Regions from separate parts of the Massilia sp. P2_C2 genome, predicted to be linked through region 2. Evidence: predicted binding sites of a transcription regulator. Region 2 holds the regulator's gene; the other holds the start of a gene.
The links. Region 2 encodes LexA, which represses DNA repair genes until DNA is damaged. Its sites were predicted from a motif close to ACTGTATNNNNATACAGT; they were not measured.
Positions count from the first base shown of each region.

Region 1: a site for LexA is predicted at 2,792-2,809, ahead of recA (recombinase RecA). Genes of this name have one in related genera too.

Region 1 is NZ_JBFUDR010000002.1:53,489-60,492, reverse strand. It holds gene sucC (ADP-forming succinate--CoA ligase subunit beta) at 1-133, opposite strand, end outside; gene AC1DYX_RS00695 (DUF2889 domain-containing protein) at 221-778, opposite strand; gene recX (recombination regulator RecX) at 1,137-1,598, opposite strand; gene recA (recombinase RecA) at 1,649-2,728, opposite strand; gene AC1DYX_RS00680 (response regulator) at 2,930-3,664, shown strand; gene AC1DYX_RS00675 (sensor histidine kinase N-terminal domain-containing protein) at 3,712-5,238, shown strand; gene AC1DYX_RS00670 (DUF4212 domain-containing protein) at 5,210-5,524, shown strand; gene AC1DYX_RS00665 (sodium:solute symporter family protein) at 5,521-7,004, shown strand, end outside.
Region 2 is NZ_JBFUDR010000038.1:14,011-21,014, reverse strand. It holds gene AC1DYX_RS07055 (CvpA family protein) at 1-52, shown strand, start outside; gene purF (amidophosphoribosyltransferase) at 82-1,605, shown strand; gene AC1DYX_RS07045 (cystathionine gamma-synthase family protein) at 1,723-2,964, shown strand; gene AC1DYX_RS07040 (tetratricopeptide repeat protein) at 3,095-3,901, shown strand; gene AC1DYX_RS07035 (class I SAM-dependent rRNA methyltransferase) at 4,134-4,769, shown strand; gene lexA (transcriptional repressor LexA) at 4,826-5,482, opposite strand; gene rpsF (30S ribosomal protein S6) at 5,761-6,144, shown strand; gene priB (primosomal replication protein N) at 6,183-6,476, shown strand; gene rpsR (30S ribosomal protein S18) at 6,518-6,808, shown strand; gene rplI (50S ribosomal protein L9) at 6,855-7,004, shown strand, end outside.

The DNA of each region.
Region 1 (7,004 bases), on a different contig from region 2:
CCACCCAGACCGGGCCGCCCAGCTCTTCAGCTGCCTTGACAGCGCCGTCGACCGAGTCGCACGGAATGCCGCGCGGAACGGTCACTCCGAATTTTCGGAGGATCTCTTTGCCCTGATACTCATGGATTTTCATGCTGGCTTCCCTTCTTCTGTTACTGATGTAGTTTAGAAATGCGGTTTAAAAATAAAGCGACAAAGCCGGAGTCTACTCCGGACAACACTACCCCGGCACCGCCTTGAGCGCCCAGCGCGGGTAATACGTCTCGACGGCAGGGCCATCGAGGCGCAACGCGTGGCAGCGGTCCAGTTCGTAAGGCCGCTCGGTCGAGACGTCGTCCGAGCGGTTGGCCATCGCGTCGTCGGCGAAGGCCTGGATTGCCGCGGTGGGCAGGACTTGCGCGAGTTCGGTCAGGTGGGTGCAGCCGAGTACCCCGGACAGGCGGTCCTTCAGATGCAATCGGAAATGTTTCAACAGCGACAAGCCGATCAGCTTTTTATAGGCGGGAGCGATCGTGTCGCAGAAACCGGGATAGGGTACGGCATCGGACGCGGCTTCGGCGTCGACGATGGTCATGTCGCGGTCGATGGTCACGCGCAGCTTGAGATCGTGCACTGGCAAGCCACCCGGACGGGAACCGGAAGGCAAGGTGATGTCATGCGTCTTGGTGTCGCGGATGCAGGCGTCGAGGTCCCACAGGCCATCGTCGCGCGCGTACGCTTCGACGGTAATGGCGCGCGTGTGCCTTGGCTTACGCGGAGCGGGAGGAGACAGGGGCATAAACACCAAATGCCGGTATGCGGCGAAAAAATTTGCAGCCGTTGTGCCTGATGCACGTTGCCGCAGCTTCTACGGCAACAACCGCTCTTGCGGCGCTGCTTAAACCATGAAAGTTTAGCACAGGGTGATGGCCTGTGCACCGTTTCCCCGGTTACACAAGGGTTTTTGAAGGGAAGATGCAGGGAGATGTTGTGAACTTGAGATGCCGAAAGCGCAAATTTGCACCATGTTGGCGCAGCTGGACTGTCATAAACACGGCGACAGTCGGATATTCACAATGATGAGATCAGTCGGCCGTCACAGCCTCGAAGATCGGATGAACGGATGACGGTCGGCGCGCCTTCGGCACCAGCCAGCATCAGACGATGTCGTCCTCGTCGTCACCACCACCCTTGAGCGCGGCGCGTACCGCGCTTTGGGAAAAACCGCGCTGCAGCAGGAACCGCATTTGTTTACTGCGCTCTTCGGCATCCTGCGGCACCCTGCCGAATTTACGGCGCCAGACTTCACGGGCCCGTGCGGTTTCGGATTCCTTCAGCCCGGACTTCAGCTCGTCGAGGGCGTCGCCCTTGACGCCGTGCTGCTGCAGTTCGGAGAGCACGCGGCTGTTGCCGTAGCGACCGGCACGCCGGTGCACGAGCGATTCGGCAAAACGCTCCTGCGACAGCCAGTTGTTCTTTTCGAGGAAATCGAGGAGGGCTTCGACGTCGTCGCCCTCCTCGGCATACCGGGCCAGCTTGCGGCCCAGTTCGAGCCGGCTGTGCTCGCGCGTCGACAGATACTTCAACGCGCGGGCCTTCAGGCTGAGAGGTTGCCTCATGCGCGCAACCTCCCAGTTGCCGGCTCAGTTGCCCAACCCTGCACCAACGATTACTCGTCGTCGCCAACGGCTGCCAGCTGGGCGGCACCGTCACCGGCCGGGGCCGGCGGCAGTTCACGCACGCCGAGGGCGGCGCGGACCTTGTTTTCGATCTCGCGTGCCAGGGCTGGGCGCTCTTTCAGGAAGATACGGGCATTGTCCTTGCCCTGGCCGATGCGTTCGCCGTTATAGCTGTACCACGAACCCGACTTCTCGACGATCTTGTTGTCCACGCCCAGGTCGATGATCTCGCCTTCGCGCGACGTGCCTTCGCCGTACAGGATGTCGAAGTGCGCTTCCTTGAACGGCGGCGCGATCTTGTTCTTGACAACCTTGACCTTGGTTTCGTTACCGATCACCTCGTCGCCGGTCTTGATCGAGCCGGTACGGCGGATGTCCAGGCGCACGGAGGCGTAGAACTTCAGCGCGTTACCGCCGGTCGTCGTTTCCGGGCTGCCGAACATGACGCCGATCTTCATACGGATCTGGTTAATGAAGATCACCAGGGTGTTCGTACGGTTGATCGATGCGGTCAGCTTGCGCAGCGCCTGCGACATCAGGCGGGCCTGCAGGCCCGGCAGGGAATCGCCCATGTCGCCTTCGATCTCGGCGCGCGGCGTCAGTGCCGCCACCGAGTCGATGACCACCATGTCGACACTGCCCGAGCGCACGAGGGCGTCCGTGATTTCCAGCGCCTGTTCACCGGTGTCCGGCTGCGAGATCAGCAGCTCGTCCAGCTTGATGCCCAGCTTTTGCGCATAGGTCACGTCGAGGGCGTGTTCGGCGTCGATGAACGCGCAGGTACCACCCATCTTCTGCATCTGGGCGATGGTCTGCAGGGTCAGCGTCGTCTTGCCCGACGATTCAGGACCGTAGATCTCGACGATACGGCCGCGCGGCAGGCCGCCGACGCCGAGAGCGATGTCCAGGCCCAGCGAGCCGGTCGAGACGGTTTGCACCTCCTCGACGGGCGCGTTGGCGTCCATGCGCATCACCGAGCCTTTACCAAATTGCTTTTCGATCTGTGCGAGGGCCGCTGCCAGCGCTTTGCCCTTCTCGGATGCGTTTACTGCGGATTTCTTGTCGTCCATAACTTTCTTTCTGTCCTAGAGTGAACCAAGGTGTGGGCCGCTCGCGCGATTTCAATAAGAAGTACTGTATAAAAATCCAGTGGTTTTGGCAAGCGCTATTTACAGTCGTGTGACATTCCGTTGACCGATTCGACTTGTTACGCAATATCCAACACAATATACGAAACAACAACGTCCAAAGATGAAAACCGGGAGAGTGTGATGCGTATTTTACTTGCCGAAGATGACAGCGTGCTCGCTGACGGATTGACGCGCTCGTTGCGCCAGTCCGGCTACGCGATCGACTGCGTGAAGAACGGCCAGGACGCCGACACGGCACTGTCCACCCAGGAATTCGACCTCCTGATCCTCGATCTCGGCCTGCCCCGCCTCTCCGGCCTGGACGTGCTGCGCCGCCTGCGCGCGCGCGGCTCGCTGCTGCCCGTGCTGATCCTCACCGCGGCCGACTCCATCGAGCAGCGCGTGGGCGGCCTCGACGCCGGCGCCGACGACTACATGCCCAAGCCGTTCGCCCTGTCCGAGCTGGAAGCGCGCGTGCGCGCCCTCACCCGCCGCGGCCAGGGCGGCGGCTCCACCGTGATCCGCCACGGCCCGCTCGTGTACGACCAGGTCGGCCGCAGCGCCTACATCAACGACCAGATGCTCGACCTGTCCGCGCGCGAGCTGGGCCTGCTGGAGATCCTGCTCGCGCGCACCGGGCGCCTCGTCTCCAAGGAGCAGCTGGTCGACCACCTGTGCGAATGGGGCGAGGAAGTGTCGAACAACGCCATCGAAGTCTACGTGCACCGCCTGCGCAAGAAGATCGAGACGGGCGGCATCCGCATCGCCACCGTGCGCGGCCTCGGTTACTGCCTCGAACGCTATTCGGACAGTCCGCGTGACAATGTCCGCGACGGCGCCCGCAAGAGCGCGGATTCGGCCAGCAGCCACAAGTGAAACGATTCAGGCAGCGCGCCGCCGGGCCGGATCCGTCGTCCGATCCGCTGCCGGTCCCGGAGCCGCTCGAACCGCTGTACGTCCCGGCGCAACCCGAGCCGGAAGAAAGCATCCAGCACTCGCTGTTCGGCGAGATCCTCGACTGGATGCTGGCGCCGCTGCTGCTGCTGTGGCCGATGAGCATCGCGATCACCTACCTCGTCGCGAAGTCGATCGCGAACCAGCCGTTCGACCACGCGCTGGAGGACAGCGTCACCGTGCTCGCGCAGCAGGTGAAGGAAGTGGACGGTAAAGTGGTCGCGCGCCTGCCCGGCACCGCGCGCGACATCCTGCGCGCCGACGACGTCGACAGCGTGTATTTCCAGATCAGCGGCCCGCGCGGCGAGATCGTCGACGGCGACCGCGACCTGCCGCTGCCGAACGCCGACGACGCCGAACGCAGCGGCCGCGTGCATTTCCGCACCGAGAGCCTGCACGGCACGCCGGTGCGCGTCGCCTATGCCTGGGTCAACCTGCAGCCGCTGCTGGACGCCAGCGAGGATCCGCGCCTCGCCCTCGTGCAGGTGGCGGAGACGCTGGAAAAACGGGCGCAGCTGGCCAACGAGATCATCAAGGGCGTGATCCTGCCGCAGTTCATCATCCTGCCCGTGATCCTGGCCCTCGTCTGGTTCGCCCTGTCGCGCGGGCTGTCGCCGCTGGCACAGCTGCAGGAACGCATCCGGGCGCGCCCGCCGGACGATCTGTCGCCGATCGATTCGCGCCAGGTGCCGGAAGAGATCTCGCCGCTGGTCGGCTCGTTGAACGACATGCTGGCGCGCCTGGCACACACGATCGCCGCGCAGAAGCGCTTCATCGCCGACGCCGCGCACCAGATGAAGACGCCGCTGGCGGGCATGCGCATGCAGTCGGAACTCGCGCTGCGCCAGGTCGATCCGAACGAGATCCACCGCTCGCTGGAACAGCTGGCCAAGAGTTCGGAATCGGCCACGCGCCTCGTGAACCAGCTGCTGGCGCTGGCCCGTGCCGAGAACCAGCCGCACGCCGGCCTGGCGCTGGCACCGCTCGACCTCGCGGCTCTGGCACGCGACGTCGTGCAGGACTGGGTGCAGGCCTCGTTCGCGCACGAGATCGACCTCGGCTACGAAGTCATCGGCCACCCGCCGGAAATCGCCGGCAATGCGATGATGCTGCGCGAGCTGTTGTCGAACCTGATCGACAACGCGCTGCGCTACACGCCGCCCCAGGGCAGCGTCACCGTGCGCGTGCGCGGAACGAATATCGGCCACGGCGACCAGGCCCTGCTGGAAGTCGAGGACACCGGCCCCGGCATCGCGCCATCCGAGCGCCACCGCGTGTTCGAGCGCTTCTACCGCATCCTCGGTTCGAGCGCGTCCGGTTCCGGCCTGGGCCTCGCCATCGTGCGCGAGATCGCGCAGCAGCACGGCGCCGGGATCGAGATCTTCAACAACCCGCGCAGCACGCACAAAAAATTCCCGGGCAGCCTGTTCCGGCTGACCTTCCCGCCATCCGCCACGCTCGTACCCGATGCCGACCGCGACCGCCTCTTCCTCTGATCCCCAACCCGACCGCCTGCAGCGGGTCTATGCCGCACGCGCCGCGCACTGGGCGCGCGCGCGCCGCCTGGTCGCGCTGCTGCTCGCACTATGGCTGGCCACGACCTTCTGCACCGTGTTCTTCGCGCGCGACCTCGCGCACCTGTCCGTGTTCGGCTGGCAGCTGTCGTTCTACCTCGCGGCCCAGGGTGCGTCGCTGACCTATCTGTGCATCATCGGCGCGTACGCCTGGCGCATGCGCATCCTCGACCGCGATTTCATACGCATGCTGGAGGAACGGCCATGACGGGCGCCGCTCCACCCACTGCAACCTCCACGAAGGCGAAGACGCGCAGCTATTTCCACCGCCTGGCGCGCTACTACCTGTGGTTCACGCTGTGCTTCGGCCTGTTCCTCGGCGCGCTCGCGATCCTGGAAAACGAAGGGATGCCGCGCCAGTGGATCGGGCACCTGTACATGTTTGCGACGATCGTCCTGTACGCGATCATCGGCGTCGTCAGCCGCACGTCGAACGTGTCCGAGTACTACGTGGCGGGACGCAGGGTGCCGGCGCTGTTCAACGGCATGGCGACGGCGGCCGACTGGATCTCGGCGGCCAGCTTCATCAGCCTCGCCGGCACCTTGTACCTGCACGGCTTCGACGCCCTCGCCTACGTGATGGGCTGGACGGGCGGCTACTGCCTCGTCGCGCTGCTGATCGCGCCCTATCTGCGCCGCTTCGCCCAGTACACGATCCCCGACTTCCTCGCGGCGCGCTACGGCGGCGACGGTGAAGGCGACGATGCGCGGCGCGGCAACCTCGTGCGCGCACTGGCCGTGGGCGCCACCATCATCGTCTCGTTCACGTACGTCGTCGCGCAGATCTACGCCGTGGGCCTGATCGCGTCGCGCTTCACGGGCGTCGATTTCTCGGTCGGCATCTTCCTCGGCCTGGCCAGTATCCTCGTGTGCTCGTTCCTCGGCGGAATGCGCGCCATCACGTGGACGCAGGTGGCGCAATACATCATCATCCTCGTCGCCTTCCTGATCCCGACGATCTGGCTGTCCGCAAAATTCGCCGGCAATCCGGTGCCGCAGGTCGCGTACGGCTCCGTGCTGCCCAAGCTGGCCAAGCGCGAGGCCCAGCTGGCGGCGGACCCGCGCGAAGCCCAGGTGCGCGCCGTTTTTCGCGCCCGCGCCGACGAATACGGCGCGCGCGTGGCCGACCTGCCCCATTCCTGGGAAGCGGGCAAGATCGCGGCGCAGCGCCGCCTGGACGCGGCGCGCGGCCGCAACGCGCCGCTGGGCGAGGTCAGAAGCGCCGAGCGCGCGCTGCTGGACTATCCGCGCACGGCGGAAGAAGCCGCGCACGTGTGGGGCGACCTGCGCGCCGCCAACCTGGCGCGCGCCCAGCCGCCCGAGCCGCACGCGGAACCGTTCCCCGGCAAGACCCGGCAGCAATCCGACATCCGCCGCAACAACTTCCTCGCCCTCGTGTTCTGCCTGATGTTCGGCACGGCCGCCCTGCCGCACATCCTGATGCGCGCCTACACGACGCCGTCGGTGCACGAGACGCGCGTATCGGTGTTCTGGACGCTGTTCTTCATCCTGCTGATCTACCTGACGATGCCGGCGCTGGCCGTGCTCGCCAAGTACGACATCTATACGGCCGTCGTCGGCACCAGCTACGATACGCTGCCGACCTGGGTCTCGTACTGGGCCAACGTCGACAAGTCGAACCCGTTGATCAGCATCGTCGACGTCAACGGCGACGGCATCGTGCAGCT
Region 2 (7,004 bases):
CACGGTCAAGCCTTTCTTGCCCGCTGCCTTCGCGCAGCATGTTCAGTTTTGAATTCTTGTTCACGGTTTTAGGAGCACACCATGTGTGGCATCGTCGGCGTCGTCTCGCAAGCCCCCGTTAACCAGCTGTTATATGATGCTTTGTTGCTGCTGCAGCATCGCGGTCAGGATGCGGCGGGGATTGCAACCAATCACAGCAGCATGTTCTCGATGTACAAGGCCAACGGCCTCGTGCGTGACGTCTTCCGCACGCGTAATATGCGCTCGCTGCAAGGCAATTCCGGCATCGGCCACTGCCGCTATCCGACCGCCGGTTCGTCGAGCGAAGAGGAAGCGCAGCCGTTCTACGTGAATGCGCCGTTCGGCATCACGCTGGCGCACAACGGCAACCTCACGAACCAGGCGCAGCTGAAGGAAGAGCTGTTCCGCAACGACCGCCGCCACGTCAACACGAATTCCGACTCGGAAGTGCTGCTGAACGTGCTGGCCCACGAAATCGCGCAGGCGGCCGACGGCTATTCCCTGGCGCCGGACGCCGTGTTCAAGGCCGTCGCGCAAGTCCACCGCCGCGTGCGCGGTGCGTATGCCGTCATCGCCCAGATCGCCGGCCACGGCCTGCTCGCGTTCCGCGATCCGTTCGGTATCCGTCCGCTGTGCCTCGGCATCAACGAGACCGAGAACGGCCCCGAATACCTGCTCGCCAGCGAATCCGTCGCGCTGGAAGGCCTGGGCTTCCGCTTCGTGCGCGACATCGCGCCGGGCGAAGCCGTCTGGGTCGATGCCGACAGCCAGCTGCACACGCGCCAGTGCGCCGAGAATCCGTCGCTGAATCCGTGCGCGTTCGAATACGTCTACCTGGCCCGTCCGGACTCCGTGATCGACGGCGCCTCGGTGTACGCCACCCGCCTGCGCATGGGCGAATACCTGGCCGAGAAGATCCGCAAGGAGATCCCGGTCGAAGAGATCGACGTCGTGATGCCGATTCCCGACTCGTCGCGTCCGGCCGCCATCCAGCTGGCGCTGAAGTTGGGCGTGGAATACCGCGAAGGCTTCATCAAGAACCGCTACGTCGGCCGCACGTTCATCATGCCGGGCCAGGCGATGCGCAGGAAGTCGGTGCGCCAGAAACTGAACGCGATCCCGTCCGAGTTCAAGGACAAGAACGTGCTGCTCGTGGACGACTCGATCGTACGCGGCACGACGAGCCGCGAGATCGTGCAGATGGCCCGCGAATCGGGCGCCCGCAAGGTCTTCTTCGCCTCCGCCGCGCCGCCGGTGCTGTACCCGAACGTGTACGGCATCGACATGCCGACGCGCGACGAGCTGATCGCCCACGGCCGCACCGTCGAGGAAGTGTGCCTCGAGATCACGGCCGACCGCCTCGTCTACCAGGACCTGGACGCGTTGAAGAAGTCGATCTCGGACGTCAACCCCGCGCTGACGAACGTGGAAGCGTCGTGCTTCGACGGCGTCTACGTGACGGGCGACGTCACGCCGGCCTACCTCGACCAGCTCGAGAGCGTGCGTCACAAGTCGTCCGGCAAGTCGTCGGAAGACATGGTGCGTACGCAGTTGAATCTGAATCCGCCGGTCGCCGCCGAATAATTCGTATCCCGTTGGGTGGGCACCCCGTGCCCACGCGTGACGTATGCGGTCCGCCGGCATAACGCGTGGGCACAGGGGTGCCCACCCTACGTATCTCCGGCCATCATTCAAACGATCATGAGCGACAAACCTTCCTACGGCTTCACCACGACCATCCTGCACAACGATCGCCAGAAACCGATCGAACAGAATTCCCTGCATAAACCGATCCACACGTCGGTCGCCTTCGGCTACAAGGACGCGCGCCAGCTGGCCTCAGTCTTCCAGGGCAAGGAACCGGGCTTCCGCTACGGCCGCCAGGGCAACCCGACCGTCTCCGCGCTGGAAGACAAGATCACGAAGATGGAAGACGGCGTCGCCTCGCTGTGCTTCGCCACCGGCATGGCCGCGATCGGCGCGCTCGCGCAGGCGCTGCTGCGCGCGGGCGACCACGTCGTGTCGTCGTCGTTCCTGTTCGGGAATACCAACAGCCTGTGGAACACGGTGGCCGCGCAGGGGACCGAGGTGTCGTTCGTGGACGCGACCGACGTCGCCAACGTCGAGGCCGCCTTGACCCCGAATACGCGGATCGTGTTCGTCGAGACGATCGCCAATCCGCGCACGCAGATCGCCGACCTGGCCCGCATCGGCGAACTGTGCCGCGCGCGCGGCATCCTGTACGTCGTCGACAACACGATGACGACGCCCTACCTGTTCCGTCCGAAGGCCGTCGGTGCCGGCCTCGTCATCAATGCGCTTACGAAGTCGATCGGCGGCCACGGCATGGTTCTCGGCGGCGCGCTGACGGACACCGGTGTGTTCGACTGGTCCGCGTTCCCGAACATCGCCGACAACTTCCGCCGCCAGCCGCCGGCCGCGCAGGGCATGGCCCAACTGCGCGCGAAAGCGTTGCGCGACTTCGGCGCGTCGCTGGCGCCGGAAGCGGCGCATCACATCGCCGTCGGTGCCGAGACGCTCGCGCTGCGCATGGACCGCACCTGCGCCAACGCGCTCGCGCTCGCGCGGATGCTGGAAGCCGATGAGCGTGTCGCGGCCGTGTACTACCCGGGCCTCGCATCGCACCCTCAGCACGCGCTGGCGTCCGAGCAGTTCCGCGCCTACGGTTCGCTGTTCAGCTTCGAGCTGAAGGACGGTATCGACTGCTTCGATTACCTGAACCGCCTGAAGGTCGGCATCCCCGCCAGCAACCTCGGCGACACGCGCACGCTCGTCATTCCGGTCGCGCACACGATCTTCTTCGAGATGGGGCCGGAGCGCCGCGCCAGCATGGGCATCGCCGAGTCGCTGATCCGCGTGTCGGTGGGCATCGAGGACACGGCCGACCTGCTGGCCGATTTCGGCGCCGCGCTGAACGGCTGATCCTGCGGGGTTGATGTAACCTTAAAGCCGCGTAAAGCCGGGAAGGAGGCCGCCTTCCCGGTTGAGCGGGCGCGGCGCTGCGGTTATGATCGTCCTGTTGCCATTCATCTATTCGTAGACTGCACGCCCCATGAAGACTGTACTGTTTTGCGCCGCACTGCTGTGCGGTGGTGACGTACTGGCCGCCGAGCCCGGCGCCAAATTGCCTGCGAAAGGTGCCGCCGCGAAGCCGGCCGCCGCAGCCGTGTCCTCCGCCAACTCCGCCGCCGAGCTCGCCGAAGCGGACGCCTTGTTCGCCAAGAAAGCGTATCCGGAAGCCCTGCAGAAATACACGAAGCTGGCGAATGCCGGCAACGTGATGGCCCAGCAGCACCTGGGCGAGATGTATTTCTATGGCGAGGCTGGCGCCGTCGACATGGACAAAGCCGCGCAGTGGTTCCAGAAGGCGGCCGCGAAGGGTAATGCCGTCGCCATCGCGTCGCTCGACCTGATCAGGCAGCGCGAAGCGCGCCGCGCCGACCTCGATTACTGGATTGCGAAATACGACGGCTCCGACCTGCGCACGAACGAATACCGTTGCCCGGCGCCGCGTTTCCCGAGCATGTCCAAGGTCAACGAGGAAATCGACCTGTACAGCGGCAAGATGAAGGATTGGGAGGCTTGCCACAACCGCTGGGTGAAATACCTGAATTCGTCCTTGCCGCTAACCAAGCGTATCCCGGAAGACATTTCCAAGCTGCTTACGAAGGACGAGTCGGACAAGGCGACCGCGCACCTGAAGGAAGTGGGCGATCGCCTGGCGGAAGACACGAAGGTCGCGGGCAAGATGGTCATCGCCGATTTCGATGCGTGGCGCGCGGGCACCGAGGCCTACGTCAAGGAACACAACGAGATGGTCAAGAACGCGCCGCCGCGGGATCCGGACGACAGTAAGTGATGTGTTGGCCTCCTGTTGAGGCCAGTGTGGCGGACGGGCGAGCAGCTAGCGCGGGCACGTGGCGTTCATGGGCCGGCCGTCGTTGGGTCTCGCCAGACGCGGGGTTCAGGTAGCGCGCGATCGCAGCCGCATCGCGGGTGGCCGCCGCCAGGTAGCCCGGACGATTTTCGGAAGACACCTGGGACGACAAAGCCTTGCTGTATCATTCGGCTCCYGAAAACGAAGTCTGCATATGCTCATCATCACCATCAAACAGGGCAAGGAAAAAAGCCTGCTGTCCGGCGATCCCTGGATTTACCTCTCAGTCGTCGACAAGGTCGAGGGGCGGCCCCAGGAGCGCAGCAAGGCCGGGTCCACGGCGGTCGTGCAGTCGTCGTCGCGCCAGTTTTTGGCACGCGCCGCGTATAACGCCAGGTCGCAGATCGCGGCCCGCGTCTGGACCTTGCGCGAGGACGAGCCGGTCGACCATGCCATGATCAAGCGTCGCGTGCAGGCTGCGGTCGCGCGGCGGGCCGTTGCCGTGCGCGGCGCCGATCCACAAGCCCTGACCCTGGTGATCGATGGCGAAAAAGACGGCCTGCCGGGGCTCCTGGTGCACAGCTATGGCGGGACCGCCGGTTACCTGGTGTGCCAGTTCAATGCTGCCGGTGTCGACGCGTGGAAGGTGACCATCGTACAGGCGCTGCTGGCGGCGACGGGTTGCCCCAACGTATTCGAACGCAGCGACGAGCTGCTGCGCAAGGGCGAGGCGTTGCCCGTCATTTGGCGTGCCCTGGCCGGCGACGAGCCGCCACAGCGCCTGATGGTGCGCGATGGTAAGCGCCTGCTGCCCACCGATATCYGCACTGGTTTCGTCTATCCGCGCTGAGTGAATTGGTCCAGGATGCAGCACCGGCCACCGGGTGGCGACCGGTCACGGAAAACTCAATGCCAGGACCGCAGCAGCCCGACCGCCAGCCCTTCCAGCGCGAACTCGTCGGTGCTCGGATCGACGGTGATCACGGAGAAATCCGGGTTTTCCGGCAGCAGCTCGATCGTGGAACCGGTCTTGCGATAGCGCTTGACCGTCACTTCGTCGCCGATGCGGGCGACGATGATCTGGCCATTCTTCGCATTGTCGACTTTCTTGACTGCGAGGAAGTCGCCGTCGCAGATGCCGGCGTCGCGCATCGACCAGCCCCTGACCTTCAGCAGGAAGTCCGGCTTGCTCGAAAACATGGCCGGATCGACGGAATAGGTCGCTTCGACATGTTCCTGGGCCAGGATCGGCGAGCCTGCGGCAACGCGGCCGACGAGCGGCAGCGACATCAGGTTCGGCGGGATCTGCGGCACGAAGGCCGGCACGGCCGGGGCCCTGGATTCGGCGGCCTGGCCGACGAGGCGGATACCGCGCGAGGTGCCCGGGGAGATTTCGATCGCCCCTTTGCGGGCCAGGGCCTGCAGATGTTCCTCGGCCGCGTTGGCCGAGCGGAAGCCAAGCTCCTGGGCGATTTCGGCGCGGGTCGGCGGGAAGCCGGTATTGTCGATGGCTTCCTTGATCAGGTTGAGGATCTGTTCTTGCCGTGCGGTGAGCTTAAGCATGTTCGTCTTGGTTGGTACGGGATCAGACTGTATTTTTGTACAGTATTGCGCCGCGCGCAAGGGGATTTCGGAGTTTTTTTGCGCTGCGGTACGCGGCGCACGTCCGCAACCTTTCGCGCTGCGGCAAACCATGGGCCGAAAGGGGCTGGCGTGGCCGGATGCATACGACAAAGATGGCGCACTTGACGTTTTTGCGGTTATAATGTTGGGCTTTCCCTTCCCACACTCGTCTTGACGCCGAGGTGGGCATTTGTTTAAACGTCCTTAAGGAGTGTTTCATGCGTCATTATGAAATCGTGTTTATCGTCCACCCGGACCAGAGCGAGCAGGTCCCGGCGATGATCGAACGCTACAAGACCACGGTCACCTCGCGCGGCGGCAACATCCACCGCGTCGAAGATTGGGGCCGTCGTCAAATGGCTTACCAGATCCAGAAGCTGCCGAAGGCACACTACATCTGCCTGAACATCGAGTGCGACAACGAGACCCTGGTCGAGCTGGAAACCGCATTCAAATTCAATGATGCCGTGCTGCGTCACCTGACCGTGAAGATGAAGAAGGCAGAAACCGCACCGTCGCCGATGATGAAGTCGGTCCAGCGCGAAGACGCAGCCAAGAGCCACCGCGCCGAGCAGGCCGCCGCTCCGGCCGCTGCAGCCTAAATCTCGCGGGAGCACCGGGCCTTAGTTAATACTGCTAAGTGAACGAGCTGTCCCTGGTCGCAAGCATCACGGAACGCGACACCCTGCGCTACACCCCGGCCGGCATCCCCATCGTGGGCGGCATCCTGCAACACGGATCGACGCAGACGGAAGCGAGGGTCGACAGGCAGGTCGAATTCGAGATTTCCGCGGTTGCCGCGGGCGAGATTTCGGGACGATTTGCCAATGCCGAGTTGGGCGCGATGTACCGCTTCACGGGATTTTTGGCCAGGAAAAGCCGTCACAGCAAAAGCCTGGTGTTTCACATCATTGATTTCAGTGCCGCCGCATAAGCGTTGCGGACACGTTTATAGATAGATACAGGAGCCTCAAAATGGCATTCGGTAAAAAGTTCGACAAAAACAAAGCTAAGCTCAAAGAGAAGCGCAAACAGCAGAACCCGCTGTTCAAGCGCAAGAAATTCTGCCGCTTCACCGCCGCAGGCGTGGAACAGGTTGACTACAAAGACGTCGACACCCTGAAGGATTTCGTCCAGGAAAACGGCAAGATCATGCCGGCACGCCTGACCGGTACCAAGGCGCACTACCAGCGTCAAGTGGACACCGCCATCAAGCGCGCCCGTTACCTGGCTCTGCTGCCGTACACCGACCTGCACAACGCTTAATCGTCGGCTACGACATCGAAGCATAGTCAGATTACTGGAGAATAAAATGCAAGTTATCCTGCTAGAAAAAGTCGTCAACGTCGGCAACCTGGGCGACGTCGTCAAGGTCAAGGACGGTTACGCACGTAACTTCCTGATCCCGCAAAAAATGGCCCGCCGCGCAACGCAGGCTGCCGTGGCCGAATTCGAAGTCAAG